Regions from separate parts of the Rhodoferax sp. SPJ4 genome, predicted to be linked through region 2. Evidence: predicted binding sites of a transcription regulator. Region 2 holds the regulator's gene; each other region holds the start of a gene.
What was found. The regulator sigma-54, encoded in region 2, starts transcription at its own class of promoters, with help from an activator protein. The targets are predictions, from matches to a motif close to TGGCANGNAANCTGCTTT.
Positions count from the first base shown of each region.

Region 1: AC4BAR_RS12800 (TorF family putative porin) is a predicted target of sigma-54. The motif match lies at 1,738-1,755, and genes of this name have one in related genera.
Region 3: adh (aldehyde dehydrogenase) is a predicted target of sigma-54. The motif match lies at 2,041-2,058, and genes of this name have one in related genera.
Region 4: AC4BAR_RS02885 (PQQ-dependent methanol/ethanol family dehydrogenase) is a predicted target of sigma-54. The motif match lies at 2,075-2,092, and genes of this name have one in related genera.

Region 1 is NZ_JBYZMN010000003.1:343,720-347,328, reverse strand. Features, by position in the region: gene AC4BAR_RS12810 (ammonium transporter) at 1-486, opposite strand, end outside; gene glnK (P-II family nitrogen regulator) at 519-857, opposite strand; gene AC4BAR_RS12800 (TorF family putative porin) at 886-1,680, opposite strand; gene AC4BAR_RS12795 (YifB family Mg chelatase-like AAA ATPase) at 1,914-3,464, shown strand; gene AC4BAR_RS12790 (glycine zipper 2TM domain-containing protein) at 3,479-3,609, opposite strand, start outside.
Region 2 is NZ_JBYZMN010000003.1:20,726-24,334, forward strand. Features, by position in the region: gene AC4BAR_RS11230 (THUMP domain-containing class I SAM-dependent RNA methyltransferase) at 1-1,021, opposite strand, end outside; gene AC4BAR_RS11235 (RNA polymerase factor sigma-54) at 1,125-2,645, opposite strand; gene lptB (LPS export ABC transporter ATP-binding protein) at 2,785-3,564, opposite strand; gene lptA (lipopolysaccharide transport periplasmic protein LptA) at 3,561-3,609, opposite strand, start outside.
Region 3 is NZ_JBYZMN010000004.1:12,362-15,970, reverse strand. Features, by position in the region: gene AC4BAR_RS13205 (tetratricopeptide repeat protein) at 1-1,162, opposite strand, end outside; gene AC4BAR_RS13200 (YgaP family membrane protein) at 1,334-1,525, shown strand; gene adh (aldehyde dehydrogenase) at 2,114-3,609, shown strand, end outside.
Region 4 is NZ_JBYZMN010000001.1:579,729-583,337, reverse strand. Features, by position in the region: gene AC4BAR_RS02900 (TonB-dependent receptor) at 1-61, shown strand, start outside; gene AC4BAR_RS02895 (quinoprotein dehydrogenase-associated SoxYZ-like carrier) at 264-998, shown strand; gene AC4BAR_RS02890 (quinoprotein relay system zinc metallohydrolase 1) at 995-1,951, shown strand; gene AC4BAR_RS02885 (PQQ-dependent methanol/ethanol family dehydrogenase) at 2,185-3,609, shown strand, end outside.

The DNA of each region.
Region 1 (3,609 bases), 320 kb from region 2:
GATCATCGAGAAGGTGACAAACACCTGCATCAGGATGGACAGCATGTTCTTGCTGCGCACCAGGCCGCCGTAGAACAGCGCCAGACCCGGAATGGACATCATGATGACCAACAGGGTGGACACCAGCATCCACGATACGTCGCCCTTGTTGGGAACGGGTGCCGGGGGGGCCGATGCGGCGGCGGCCGGCGCTTCCGCGGCGGGCGCAGCCGCGGCTGCTGCAGGGGCTGGCGCAGAGGCAGGTGCGGCGGCTGCCGGTTTGGCTTCGGCTGCGGGGGCGGCTTGGGCCACCTTCACATCAGCGTCGGCCTTGGGCTTGGCCGCCGGTTTGGCAGCTGCCACGGCGGCGGGTGCGGCGGCTTCGGCCGGCGCGGTGACCGCAGCAGCAGGAGCGTCCGCGGGCTTGGCATCGGCCTGGGCGAAGGCCACGGAGCCCCCCGCCATCAGGCCCAGCCCCAGCACGAAGGAGGCGATTAGGTTTTTCATACAGGTCCTCTTTTTGGGTGATGCGGTGGGCCTTACAGCGCTTCCTTGCCGGTCTCGCCGGTGCGGATGCGGACAACCTGCTCCAGGTTGTAGACGAAGATCTTGCCGTCGCCGATTTTGCCGGTGCGTGCAGCGCCTTCGATGGCCTCGATCACGCGATCCACCAGCTCGTCGGCCACCGCCGCCTCGATCTTGACCTTGGGCAAGAAATCGACAACGTACTCCGCGCCGCGGTACAGCTCGGTGTGGCCTTTCTGGCGACCGAAGCCTTTGACTTCGGTCACGGTGATGCCTTGCACGCCGATGCCGGAGAGGGCTTCGCGCACCTCGTCCAGCTTGAACGGTTTGATGATGGCCGTCACGAGTTTCATGGTTTGTTTCCTCAGAGACAGGGGAGGTTTAGAACGTCTTGCCGAGCGAGACGAACAGGCGGGTTTTGCCGGCGGCTTCGATCGGGCCGACCTGGCCGGTGCTGAAGTAGCCCTTCTTGGAGGTACCGATCACGGCGCCGGTCAGCGCGTAGCCAGCCAGATCCTTGGTCAGGCTCAGCTTGTAGTCGGTGACGTTCTTGGACAGGGTGTTGCCGTTGATGTCGGTGAACTGCTGGTTTTCCTTCAGGCTCAAGATACCGGCGTGCACGCCCAGCGTCAGGCCAGTGGCGACTTCGGTGCTGTAGTTCAGGTCCAGGTAGGTCGTGCCCTTGGTGGAGTTGGGCGCGCCGACCAGCTGGGCGGCCTTGAAGTAGTCGCCGGTGGCGTAGTACAGCTTGCCGGAGAAGGGGCCGTAGGTCAGACCACCGTAGATTTCGGTGTTGCTGATCTTGGTCGAGCCGGCCACACCGCTCTTGGGGTAGTAGTAATAGATGGCGCCGACGTCGTAGCCGAGGTCCTTGGCGATCTCACCCTTGTAGCCGCCGTAGAAATCCATTTCCAGGCTGCCGCCGGTGTACAGGCTTTGCAGCACGTTCGAGTTCCAGTTGCCCAGGTAGAAACCGGACTTGTGGGCGAAATCGAAGCCGCCTTGCAGGGCTGGGCCGTAGTCCGTTTGGGTGAAACCGCGGAACTTGTAGTCAGAATTCAGCGAAACGTTGCCGGTGATGGTGAAATCGGGTTCCGGTGCTTTGGCTTGGGCAAAAGCGGCGCCTGCAGACAGCAGGGCGATGGCAACGGTGATGGTGCTGATTTGTGATTTCATTCAAAGCTCCTGGGTAAAAGTAATGACAAGGGTTGTAAAAGAAATACGCTCGGTTACCAAGCACAGACCATGCCATTTGGTCTGCGCCCCCTTGACCTTGTCGGACAAGGTGTCTTGGGGCAAAAAAAGGCGATCGGTCGGGACACCACATCCGACATTCGCACCGATTTTGTGCACAAAGTTGATCTGACGCACGAAATGCACCAAAACTGGATGTAACGGGGAAATCAGGCATGCAGGGCTTCTCAATGGTGCATAGTCGGGCGTTGCTGGGCCTGCAGGCGCCAGAAGTCACCGTTGAGGTGCATCTGGCCAATGGGTTACCCAGCTTTACCTTGGTTGGCTTGGCCGACACCGAGGTCAAAGAAGCCAGAGAGCGGGTCCGCAGCGCCATCCAGAACGCCGGCCTGCCATGGCCGGCCAACAAGCGGGTCACCGTCAATCTGGCGCCAGCCGACCTGCCCAAGGACTCCGGGCGCTTTGATTTGCCCATCGCGCTGGGCTTGCTAGCGGCCAGCGGCCAGGTCGATGCCCAGGCACTGTCGGCCTTCACCTTTGCCGGTGAGCTGTCGCTGGGCGGTGAATTGCGTCCCGTTCGAGGTGCCCTGGCCATGGCGCTGGCCCTGGCACAGACCCAGCCCGCAGCGGCGGGGCCGGCCCGGCTGGTGCTGCCATTGGCCAGCGCCCACGAGGCCGCCCTGGTGCCCGGGGTGCAGGTCCATGGTGCGCGCCACCTGCTGGACGTGGTGCAGCAGTTCCTGCCTGGTGGCCAGACCGCCGTGCCGGCCAACGATGGCTGGGTGCGGTGCGACGCCACGGCCCAGCGGTTGGGCCGCGCCACTTACCCCGACCTGGCCGACGTCAAAGGCCAGGCTGCGGCCAAGCGGGCGCTGGAAATCGCTGCGGCGGGTGGCCACAGCCTGTTGATGGTGGGACCGCCGGGCTCGGGCAAATCCATGCTGGCCCAGCGTTTTGCCGGGCTGCTGCCGCCGATGAACACCATGGAGGCCCTGGAAACGGCCGCCCTGGCCAGCCTGGCCGGCGCCTTTGCCGTTGAGCGCTGGGGCATGCGCCCGACCTCGGCGCCGCACCACACGGCCAGCGCGGTGGCGCTGGTCGGTGGCGGCTCACCGCCGCGGCCGGGTGAAATCTCCCTGGCCCACCACGGGGTGCTGTTTCTCGATGAATTTCCGGAGTTTCCGCGCATGGCGCTGGAGGCCTTGCGCGAGCCCTTGGAAAGCGGCCACATCAGCATCGCCCGGGCCGCCCGGCGGGCCGAGTTTCCGGCCCGCTTCCAGCTGATCGCGGCGATGAACCCCTGCCCCTGCGGCTACCTGGGCCATGCGGTACGGCCGTGCCGTTGCACACCCGACCAGGTGGCGCGTTACCAAGGCAAGCTCAGCGGCCCCTTGCTGGACCGGATTGACCTGCATGTGGAGGTGCCGGCGCTGCCGGCCGACACCTTGTTGCACACCGGACCGGGCGAAGCCAGTGCCGCGGTGGCCGACCGGGTGCTGGCCGCGCGGCAACGGGCGCTGGACCGGCAAGGCTGCGCCAACCAGGCCTTGCAGGCCAAGCAACTGGAAGCCCCATTGAATGTGGCGCCGGCAGCGCTGCGGTTTTTGCAATCCGCGGCCGCCAAACTGGGCTGGTCCGCCCGCAGCACCCACCGGGCGCTGAAGGTGGCCCGCACCGTGGCCGACCTGGAGGGCACAGCCGCGGTGGCCGAACCCCATGTGGCCGAGGCCCTGCAGTACCGCAGCACGCTCAGGCAGGGGCACTGAGCCCCGGCCCCGGATCAGTACTTGGTGAGGGTGTTGTTGCTGTTGACGCGAACCACGTTGCCGGCCGCCCAGTTGGGCTGCGGCTCCTGCTCAAACTTGCGTTCGCTGCCATCGCGCATCTTGACTGTGGTGACCCAGACCTTTT
Region 2 (3,609 bases):
CGTCGCCCTCATCGCGCTGGCCATCGACCTGGGCGGTCTCGCGGCCGGCACCGTGGCCGCGGCCGCTGCCGGCCACACCGGCCACCGCGATGCGTTCGCCATAAGGCGGGTTGAGCAGCATCACGCCGCCCTCGGCCGGCGGCATGCGCTGCAAGGCGTCGCCGCCGCGCAACTGCACCGCGTGGGCCACACCGGCCCGCTCGGCGTTGCGCTGGGCGAAGTCCACCATGCGGAAGGCCACGTCGCTGCCAAACACCGGCGCGGTGGGCGCGCACACGGCGGCCTCGGCCTGGTCGCGCAGCGCGTCCCACACATGGGCCTGGAAGGGCAGGTATTTTTCGAAGGCGAAGCGGCGCAGCAGGCCAGGCGCCTGGTGGCAGGCGATGGTGGCGGCCTCGATGGCGATGGTGCCGCTGCCGCAGCAGGGGTCGTACAGCGGCACCGTGGCGTCCCAGCCGCTGGCGGCCAGCATGGCGGCGGCCAGGGTTTCCTTCAGCGGCGCCTCGCCCTTGTCTTCGCGCCAGCCGCGTTTGAACAGCGGCTCGCCCGAGGTGTCGATGTAGAGGGCGCAGCGGTCGGTGGTCAGGTGGGTGTAGATGCGCACATCGGGCCACTGGGTGTTGACGTCGGGCCGCACGCCACCGCTCTTGGCCCGGAAGCGGTCACAGACCGCGTCCTTGACCTTCAGCGCGGCAAAGTTCAGCGAGGTCAGCGGGCTGTGCTGGGCGGTGATCTCCACCTTGATGCTTTGCCGCGGCGTGAACCAGATTTCCCAGGCCACCTCGCTGGCGATGGCATAGAGGTCGTTTTCGCTGCGGTAAAAGCCGTCCGCCAGCTGCACCAGCACCCGCTGGGCCAACCGGCTGTGCAGGTTGAGCAGCATGGCGTCGCGCCAGGAGGCCACCACCCGCACGCCGCCGCGCAGCTTGTCGGTGTGGCCGCTGCACAGCCGCCGCACCTCGGCCTCCAGCAGGTCTTCCACGCCAGCGGCGCAGGGCAAAAAAAGGTGAAGTTGGTTCATTGGTCAAAAGCCTGGATGTTTCGCCGCCGGGCCGCCCCTGGGCGAAACACGGCCCCCTCGGCGGGCAGCGAACCACACGCAGTGGGGAGCGTGGGGGTCATGTTCACAGTGCTTTGCGCAGGTTGGCGGGCGCGATGCGCAAGGCCTCGCGGTACTTGGCCACGGTGCGGCGCGCGCACTCAATGCCCTGCTCTTTCAGCATCTCGGAAATCTGGTTGTCGCTGAGCGGCTTCTTGAGGTTTTCGGCGCTGACAAACTGCTTGATCAGCGCCCGCACCGCGGTGCTCGACGCGTTGCCGCCGGTTTCGGTGCCCAGTGCCGAGCCGAAGAAATACTTCAGCTCGAAGGTGCCAAAAGGCGTGGCCATGTACTTGGCGGTGGTGACCCGCGAGATGGTGGACTCGTGCAGGCCCAGCTCGTCGGCGATCTCGCGCAGCACCAGCGGCCGCATGGCCAGCTCGCCATGGACGAAGAAGTTCTTCTGCCGCTCGACGATGGCGCTGCTGACGCGCAGGATGGTGTCGAAGCGCTGCTGGATGTTCTTGATGAACCAGCGCGCTTCCTGCAGCCGCTGCTGAAGCGCCTGGGCATTGCCGCCGCGGCTGGCCTTGAGCGCACCGGCATAGATGTCGTGCACCCGCAGCCGGGGCATGACGTCGGGGTTGAGCTGGGCCCGGAAACGCGGGTTGGGGCCACGCCCCACCTGCACCACGATGACGTCGGGCACGACGATGTTGCGCTCCACGTCCACAAAGCGCCGGCCTGGCTTGGGCTCCAGGGTCTGGATCAGTGCAATGCCCTGGCGCACCAGCGCGTCGCTGAGCTGGCACAGCTGGGCCAGGCGCTTGAAATCGCGCCGCGCCAGCAGCTCCATGGGCTGGGCGCAAATGGCCTGGGCGGCCTTGACCACCTCGCTGGGGGGCAAGGCCTTGAGCTGCAGGCTCAGGCATTCGGCCAGGTGGCGAGCACCCACGCCCACCGGCTCCAGGCTTTGCAGCAGGCGCAAGGCCATGCCAAAACGCTGCACCAACTCCTCGACCTGCTCGGCATCGTCGCCGGCCAGGCCGCGGGCCAGCAGGTCCAGGCTGTCTTCGAGGTAGCCGTCGTCGTTGAGCGACTCGATCAGGAAACGCAGCGCGGCGCGGTCGATCTCGCTCAGGCGCAGCGACAAGGCCTGGCGGTGCAAAAAGGCGGTCAGCGACTCCTGCTGGCGGGCCAGTTCGGTGGCGTCCATCGCGCCGTCGTCGTCCTGCCGCTGGTGGGCTGGCGCGTCGCCGCCCCACTCGCTGTCGTTGGGCGCGATCTCGGTGCTGCCGTCGCCGTCCCAGTTGTCGGGCAGGGCTGGCTCACCGTCGCCCACCCCATCGGCCACCGCCTCGGTCTCAGTGCTGCTGGACGATGACGAAAACGGCTCGTCGTCGGCCCGGGCATCGGCCTGGGCCAGGCCAAACTCCTCGCGCGGCGCGGTCTCGTCGGCCACGTCGAGGAAGGGGTTTTCGTCGAGCATCTGCTCGACCTCCTGGCTGAGTTCCAGCGTGGACAGCTGCAGCAGTCGGATTGACTGCTGCAGTTGCGGCGTCAATGCGAGGTGCTGGGAGACACGGAGGGAAAGGCCTTGTTTCATGCAGGCGAACAAGGGACTGCGAATGCCCCGCAAGACTCAAACAGGGGCGCTGGTTTTTCCGCCGGGCCGCCCCAAGGAAAAACGCGGCCCCCTCGGGGGGCAGAGAGCGACACGCAGTGCGCGAACGTGGGGGCCATGTTCACATGCGGAAATGTTCGCCCAGGTAGACGCGGCGAACATCGGCGTTGTCAACGATCTCGGCGGGCGTGCCCTGGGCCAGCACATGACCGTCGCTGATGATGTAGGCGTGGTCGCAGATGCCCAGGGTTTCACGCACGTTGTGGTCGGTGATCAGCACGCCGATGCCGCGCGACTTCAGAAAACCGATGATGCGCTGGATCTCGATCACCGCGATCGGGTCGATGCCGGCAAAGGGCTCGTCGAGCAGGATGAACTGCGGCTGGGTGGCCAGGGCGCGGGCAATCTCGACCCGGCGCCGCTCACCGCCCGACAGCGCAGGGGCCGGCGAATCGCGCAGGTGCTCGACCCGCAGGTCTTGCAGCAGCGCATCCACCCGCTGCTCGATGACCGCGCGGCCCAGCGGCCGGCCGCCCTCGTCGCGCTGCAACTCCAGCACCGCGCGGATGTTGTCTTCGACATTGAGCTTGCGGAAGATCGACGCTTCCTGCGGCAGATAGCTCAGGCCCAGCCGCGAACGGCGGTGGATGGGCATGTGCTCGACCGACTGGCCGCCAATGGAGATCACGCCGGCGTCGGCCCGCACCAGGCCCACGATCATGTAGAACGAGGTGGTCTTGCCGGCGCCGTTGGGCCCCAGCAGGCCCACGACCTCGCCTTTTTGCACGGCCAGCGAGACGTCCTTGACCACCTTGCGGCTGCCGTAGGCTTTTTGCAGGCCGCGGGCTTCCAGCCGGCTGGGCGCCTCTGTGCCGCTGGCCGCGACCGGCAGCGCACTCATTTGCCGCTCCCGGGCAGGCGCTCGCTGGACCGCAGTTGGGCTGGC
Region 3 (3,609 bases), on a different contig from region 2:
AACGGGTGCTGGGGCGCAGCACCAGGTTGGCCTCGTGCTCGCCCGCCGCCTCGCAGGAAAACACCAGGTGACCGCCAGGCCGCAACCAGTGCCAGGCCAACGCAATGGCCTGGCCCGGGTCGCCGAGGTAGATGAACACATCGCAGGCGGCCACCACGTCGAACGGCGTCGGTGTGCCGCGCAGAAAAGCCACCAACTCGGCCACATGCAGCGCGTCGTACAGGCCCAGGCGTTGGGCCTGGGCCACCATTTTGGGTGCCAGGTCCACCCCCACCAGCCGGCCCTGGCCAGCGCCGAGTTGCTTGGCCAGCAGGCCGGTGCCACAGCCCAGGTCCAGCACCCCCAGCGCCCGCTGCGGGTGGTGTTGCGCAATCCACGCCGCCACCTGCTCGGGCACCCGGTACTGCAGGCCCTGCACCAGGTGCTGGTCGAACAAGGGTGCGTAGCCATCGAACATGGCTTGCGTCATGGCCAGCGGCTGGGTGGGTGGCGTGTCGCCGCAGGCCACGGCCAGCCAGAAGCGGTGGGTCTCGTTGCCGGGGTCTTGCGCCACCAGCCGCTCGCCGTCCTGGCGTGCGGCGGCCAGGTCGCCGGCATAGACCGCAGCCTTGGCCCGGGCCAGGCGGAATTCGGCGTGGTCGGGCTGGCGTGCCAGCAGCGTGGTGTAGGCGGTCTGGGCCTCGGTGTAGCGGCCGAGCTGGGTCAGGTCGCGGGCGATCAACGGCAGCAGCTCCGGGTTGTCCGGGTCCAGCGTGGCCGCGTGCTGCAGCCAGTCCAGCGCCAGCTGGGGGTTGAGGGCCTGGTGGGCGATGTCCACCACCCGGTACAACACGTCCAGGCTGTCCGGGGCCAGGGCCACGGCGTGGCGGGCCGCGTCCAGCGCCTCCAGCGGCCGGCCCTGACGCGCCAGCAGCAGCGCCAGTTCAGTGGCCGGGGCCTCCCAGTGCGGCGCCAGGGCCACGGCCTTGCGGGTGTGGCTCAGCGCCTGGTCCGGCTGCTGTGAGGCCTCGGCCAGCTGGGCCGCCATCAGGTGCAGCCGGGGGTCGGTGGGGTGGGTGGCCCAGGCGCTTTGCAGCTGCGCCGTGGCCGCCGTCGCATCGCCCCGCGCCATGGCCTGGCCCACCGCGCGCAGCACGGCCATCACGGGGTCAGGGCTGGTCATGGAAGGAGATGGCTTTGGGCATGGGCGGGGCGCGGCACAGGGCAGCCCGCATTCTGCCGCTTTCCATGCGCCGGTCTCCTGCGGAAAGTGCGCTTGATGGGGCTGGCAAAGGCGGGCAGACTGGTTGCCGCCGGGGCCGTGCACCCGGACCTCTTTTTCAAAGGAAACATCATGATCAAGAACGTCGGTGGCATCGACAAGGTGTTGCGTATTGTGGGCGGCCTGGTGTTGATCGGCCTGGCCGCCACCGGCACCGTGGGCTGGTGGGGTTACCTGGGCGTCGTGCCCTTGTTGACCGGTCTGACGGGCCGCTGCCCTCCCTATGCGCTGCTGGGCATCAACACCTGCAAGACCGCGAAGTGAAGGTCTGGCGGCCCGCCGTCCCACCTGCATCCAGCGTCAGTGGGTGTATGCAGGCATTTGCATAGGTTTTCGAAAAAACACCTTGCTTGAATCGTTCCGGGATGGCGCAGGAGGCGTTTCGTCGGCGGTGAATTCTTGACGTTGGCGGTTGGCCTGTTGCTCACGGATGGTGGTCCGGTGTGGGGCTTTTTCAGAAGGAAAAGGTCGGTGTGCAGGGATTGGACAGGGGGCGATTTCCAGGGTCGGCAGGTGTGTCAAAAACAGCCAGCAATCGGACCTGACCCTGTGCGCCACAGGGCTGTTTTTCACCCTGTTTTCAAGTGCTTTTTTCTATGCACGGCGCTGCCATTTTGAGGGTGATGTGACTTAATTCACACCCCCGGCGTGGCCTGCGCGGTGGAACGTCACATTTCCGGACATGTGTCAGGTCCTGCAACGACCAGGGGGCTTGGCGGTGTGGTGTGGGTGTCAAAAAAAGCATATTTAAATCAACAGCTTACGGTCTTGTCAGCGGGTGGCATGGAAGTTGTGATGAAGCATGGGCCACATGGCAGCTTTCACTCCATTCAGACCCACAAAGGACGAGACATGATTTATGCAGCTCCCGGCGCCGCCGGTGCCAAGATTTCCTACAAAGCCAAATACGACAACTTCATTGGCGGCAAGTGGGTGGCTCCGGTCAAGGGACAGTATTTCGACGTCATCACCCCGATCAACGGCAAGGTCTACACCCAGGCCGCCCGCTCCAGCGCTGAAGACATCGAACTCGCCCTGGACGCCGCCCATGCTGCCGCCGACGCCTGGGGCAAGACCCCGGTGGGCGACCGCGCCAACGTGCTGTTGAAGATCGCCGACCGCCTGGAAGCCAACCTCGAGTTGCTGGCCTATGCCGAAACCGTGGACAACGGCAAGGCCATCCGCGAAACCCTGAACGCCGACATCCCCTTGACGGTGGACCATTTCCGTTACTTCGCTGGCTGCCTGCGCGCCCAGGAAGGCGGCATCAGCGAGATCGACGCCAACACCATGGCCTACCACATCCAGGAACCGCTGGGCGTTGTGGGCCAGATCATTCCCTGGAACTTCCCCATCCTGATGGCTGCCTGGAAACTGGCCCCCGCGCTGGGCGCCGGCAACTGCGTGGTGCTCAAGCCCGCCGAGTCCACCCCCATCAGCATCCTGGTGCTGGCCGAGCTGATTGCCGATCTGCTGCCGCCCGGCGTGCTGAACATCGTCAACGGTTTCGGCCGTGAAGCCGGCATGCCGCTGGCCACCTCCAAGCGCATCGCCAAGATCGCCTTCACCGGTTCCACCAGCACCGGCCGCGTGATCGCCCAGGCCGCTGCCAACAACCTGATTCCCGCTACGCTGGAACTGGGTGGCAAGTCGCCCAACATCTTCTTCGCCGATGTGATGGACAAGGACGACGCCTTCCTCGACAAGGCGATTGAAGGCCTGGTGCTGTTCGCGTTCAACCAGGGCGAGGTTTGCACCTGCCCGTCGCGCGCACTGATCCAGGAATCCATCTACGACAAGTTCATGGAACGGGTGCTCAAGCGCGTGGCCGCCATCAAGCACGCCAACCCGCTGGACACCGACAGCATGATGGGCGCCCAGGCGTCTAAAGAGCAGCTCACCAAAATCTTGTCCTACCTCGACCTGGGCAAGCAGGAAGGCGCGCAATTGCTGGCCGGCGGCAGCCAAGCCGTGCTGGGCGGTGAGCTCGACGGCGGCTACTACGTGCAGCCCACGCTGTTCAAGGGCCACAACAAGATGCGCATCTTCCAGGAAGAAATCTTTGGCCCGGTGCTGGCCGTGACCACCTTCAAGGACGAAGCCGAAGCCCTGGAAATCGCCAACGACACGCTGTACGGCCTGGGCGCTGGCGTCTGGAGCCGCAACGGCAACGTGGCCTACCGCATGGGCCGCGCCATCAAGGCCGGTCGCGTCTGGACCAACTGCTACCACGCCTACCCGGCCCACGCGGCCTTCGGCGGCTACAAGGAATCCGGCATCGGCCGTGAAACCCACAAGATGATGCTGGACCACTACCAGCAGACCAAGAACCTGCTGGTCAGCTACAG
Region 4 (3,609 bases), on a different contig from region 2:
AGGCGCGCCCCGCGCCTGTTTCGTTGGTGTGCGTTACCAGTTCGACCAGGCACCGCGCTGAGCCGGCGGCCGCGCCCGTTTTCCGTGCGATGGCCGCGGGCTTGCCTGCTGTTTTTTGGGAGGTTGGCGTGTTCGAATTACGATTCACTCCCAAACGGCATGGCCGGCAAGGAGACACCCCAGTGCGGAGACCCTCACGCGTCCGACGCGAACTGATCACCTCAGCAGGCTTGGCCCTGCTCGGGCTGCTGGCCCCCGGCGGCATGGCGACCGCAGCGACCCCCACGGAAGACCCCCTGCAATCCGTGCAGTGGAGCCAGCTGCGAAAAGAGTTCCTGGGCGCCAGCCCCTGGGTGTTTGATGACCGTGTCAAGGTCAGCGGTCCGCGCTTTGCGGAAGACCCGATGAGCGTGCCGATTGCGGTCGACGCCACGGCCCTGCTGGCCGATGGCCACAGCGTGGTCAAGATGGTGGTGATCGTTGAGCGCAACCCCATCCGCAAGGTGCTGGAGTTCGAACCGGTCGGTGTGTTGCCCCGCCTCACCTTCCGCTTCAAGCTGGAACAAGCCTCCCCGGTGCGGGTGGCCGTGCTGGACCAGAAAGGCCTGTGGCATGTGGGCAGTCTGCAGGTCGACGCCTCGGGCGGCGGCTGCACCGTGGCCGGCGCCACCCGGTCCGATGGCTCCTGGAGCCGCACCTTGAACCACGTGCAGGTCCGCTATTTTCAGGATGTGCTGAGCAACCACGCCGCCCGCCTGCGGCTGCGCATCATGCACCCCATGGACACCGGTCTGGTGGCCGGTATTCCCGCTTTCTACATCGAGCGCCTGGCCCTGCAAGCGCCCGACGGACAGGCCTTGCTGCGCCTGAGCCTGTTCGAACCGGTGTCGGAGAACCCCACCTTCTCCTTCGACTTCAGGGCCCAGCCAGTGGCCGGCCTGCGGCTCACCGGGGTGGACAACAACGGCAACAAAATCCTGGCCGAGGTGACCCCATGAAGGCGGTCCGCAGGGCCCTGCTGGGGGCCTGGCTGGCATGCCTGGGTTTTCCCTTGTGGGCACAAGGCCTGGACTACGCACTCAAGGCGCGAGCGGTAGCCCCCGACACCTGGGTCATTGAAGGGGCGAACGGCGACTTCTCGCCGCAGAACGGTTGCAACATCATCAACACCGGCTTCATTGCCACCTCGGCCGGCACGCTGGTCATCAACACCGGGCCGTCCCGCTTGTACGGCGAGGCGCAGCGCCGGCTGATCCAGCAAACCACCGCGCGGCCGGTGGTGGCGGTGTTCAACCTCAACCTGCACCCCGACTATTTCTTCGGCAACCAGGCCTGGGCCGACGTGCCCACCTACGCCCTGCCAGGCAGCCGCAAAGGCATGCAAGCCGAGGGCAACGCCTACGCCGACAACCTGTACAAACTGTGTGGTGACTGGATGCGCGGCACCGAGTCCACGCCCTCCTCGCAAACCCTGATACCGGAATCGCGCGCTTGGGGCGACCATGCAATTGCACTGATGCGGCTGCAAGGCCACACTGGCGACGACCTGGTGTTGGTGGACCAAACCACCGGAGTGGTCTTCGCGGGCGGCCTGGTTTTCGCCCACCGGGCGCCCACCACACCCCATGCCCACATCGGGCAATGGCTGGCCAGCCTGGACCGGCTGGAACAAACCACAGCCGGCCTGCGCGCGCCGGTGATCATCCCCAGCCACGGCCCTGTGGACAAGGGGAGCAACGGCTTTGCCGACACCCGACGCTACCTGCAATGGCTGGACCAACAACTGCGCTCGGCGGCCGCGCGCGGGCTGGACATTGCCGAGGCATTGCAGCTGCCGATTGGGGCCGAATTTAAGGGTTTCTCCGCAGTGGAAGCCGAGTTCCAGCGCAGTGTGTTTCACCTCTACCCGGACTACGAACGCCGGGCCATGAACGGTGAGCTTTCTCGCTGACTTCGCACAAGGCGCGTTCACATTTGGAACAGTTGATGACCTGGGGTACACCGATCGGCAACGTCCTCACGCAACCACCGTTCCATGGGGCAATTTTCCTTCGGTTTTCAGGGCTGTTTCCACTGGCATGGAATTTGCCCTTTAGCACCTGCTCAAGATCACTGCGCACACGCCAGAGTTGAGTCAGGGGCCATGTTGAATGGCCTATTCATCACTAAAGGAGATAAAAAAGCATGCGGAAACTACTTCTCTCGACCTTGGTCATGGCCGCACTGGCTGCGTTGAACGCCAACGCCGCCGTGACGGACGCCATGATCGAACAAGACGCCAAAACCGGCACCGACGTGCTGTCCTACGGCCTCGGCACCCAGGGCCAGCGTTTCTCGCCCCTGACCCAGGTCAACACCGGCACCGTCAAGAACCTGGTTCCGGCCTGGAGTTTCTCCTTCGGTGGTGAAAAGCAACGCGGCCAAGAGTCGCAACCCCTGGTGCACAACGGCAAGATGTTCGTCACGGCGTCCTACTCGCGCATCTACGCGCTGGACACCAAGACCGGCAAGAAGCTCTGGAAGTACGAGCACCGCCTGCCCGAAGGCATCATGCCCTGCTGTGACGTGGTCAACCGCGGCGCCGCCCTGTACGACAACGTGGTGATCTTCAGCACGCTGGACGCCCAGCTGGTCGCCCTCGACCAGACCACCGGCAAGGTGGTTTGGAAGGAAAAGATTGACGACTACGCAGCCGGCTACAGCAACACCGCTGCACCGCTGATCGCCAAGGGCCTGGTGCTGACCGGCGTGTCCGGCGGCGAATTCGGCGTGGTCGGCCGTGTGGAAGCACGCGATGCCAAGACCGGCAAGATGGTGTGGAGCCGCCCCACGGTGGAAGGCCACATGGGCACTCTGAATGGCAAGGACAACGGCATCACGGGCAACACCAACGCCACCTGGCCTGGCGAAATGTGGAAGACCGGCGGCGCAGCCACCTGGTTGGGCGGCACCTATGACGCTTCCACCGGCCTGGCCTACTTCGGCACCGGCAACCCCGGTCCGTGGAACAGCCACCTGCGCAAGGGTGACAACCTGTACTCCTGCTCCACCGTCGCCATCGACGTGGCCACCGGCAAGATCGTCTGGCACTACCAGAACACCCCCAACGACGGCTGGGACTTCGACGGCGTGAACGAGTTCGTGACCTTCGAATCCAACGGTCAACGTCTGGGTGGCAAGGCTGACCGCAACGGCTTCTTCTACGTCAACGACGCCAAGACCGGCAAGCTGGTCAACGCCTTCCCCTTCGTGAAGAAGGTGACCTGGGCCACCGGCATCGACCTGAAGAGCGGCCGTCCGAACTACGTGCCGGAAAACCGTCCTGGTGACCCGACTGCCGGCGCTGACGGCAAGAAGGGCGCTACCGTGTTCGCAGCCCCGTCCTTCCTGGGCGGCAAGAACCAGATGCCGATGGCTTACAGCCCCAAGACGGGCATGTTCTACGTGCCTTCCAATGAGTGGGGCATGGACATCTGGAACGAGCCGGTCAGCTACAAGAAGGGCGCTGCCTACCTGGGCGCTGGCTTCACTATCAAGACCATCAACGACGAGTACATCGGTGCCCTGCGTGCCATCGACCCCAAGACCGGCAAGATCGCCTGGGAAGTC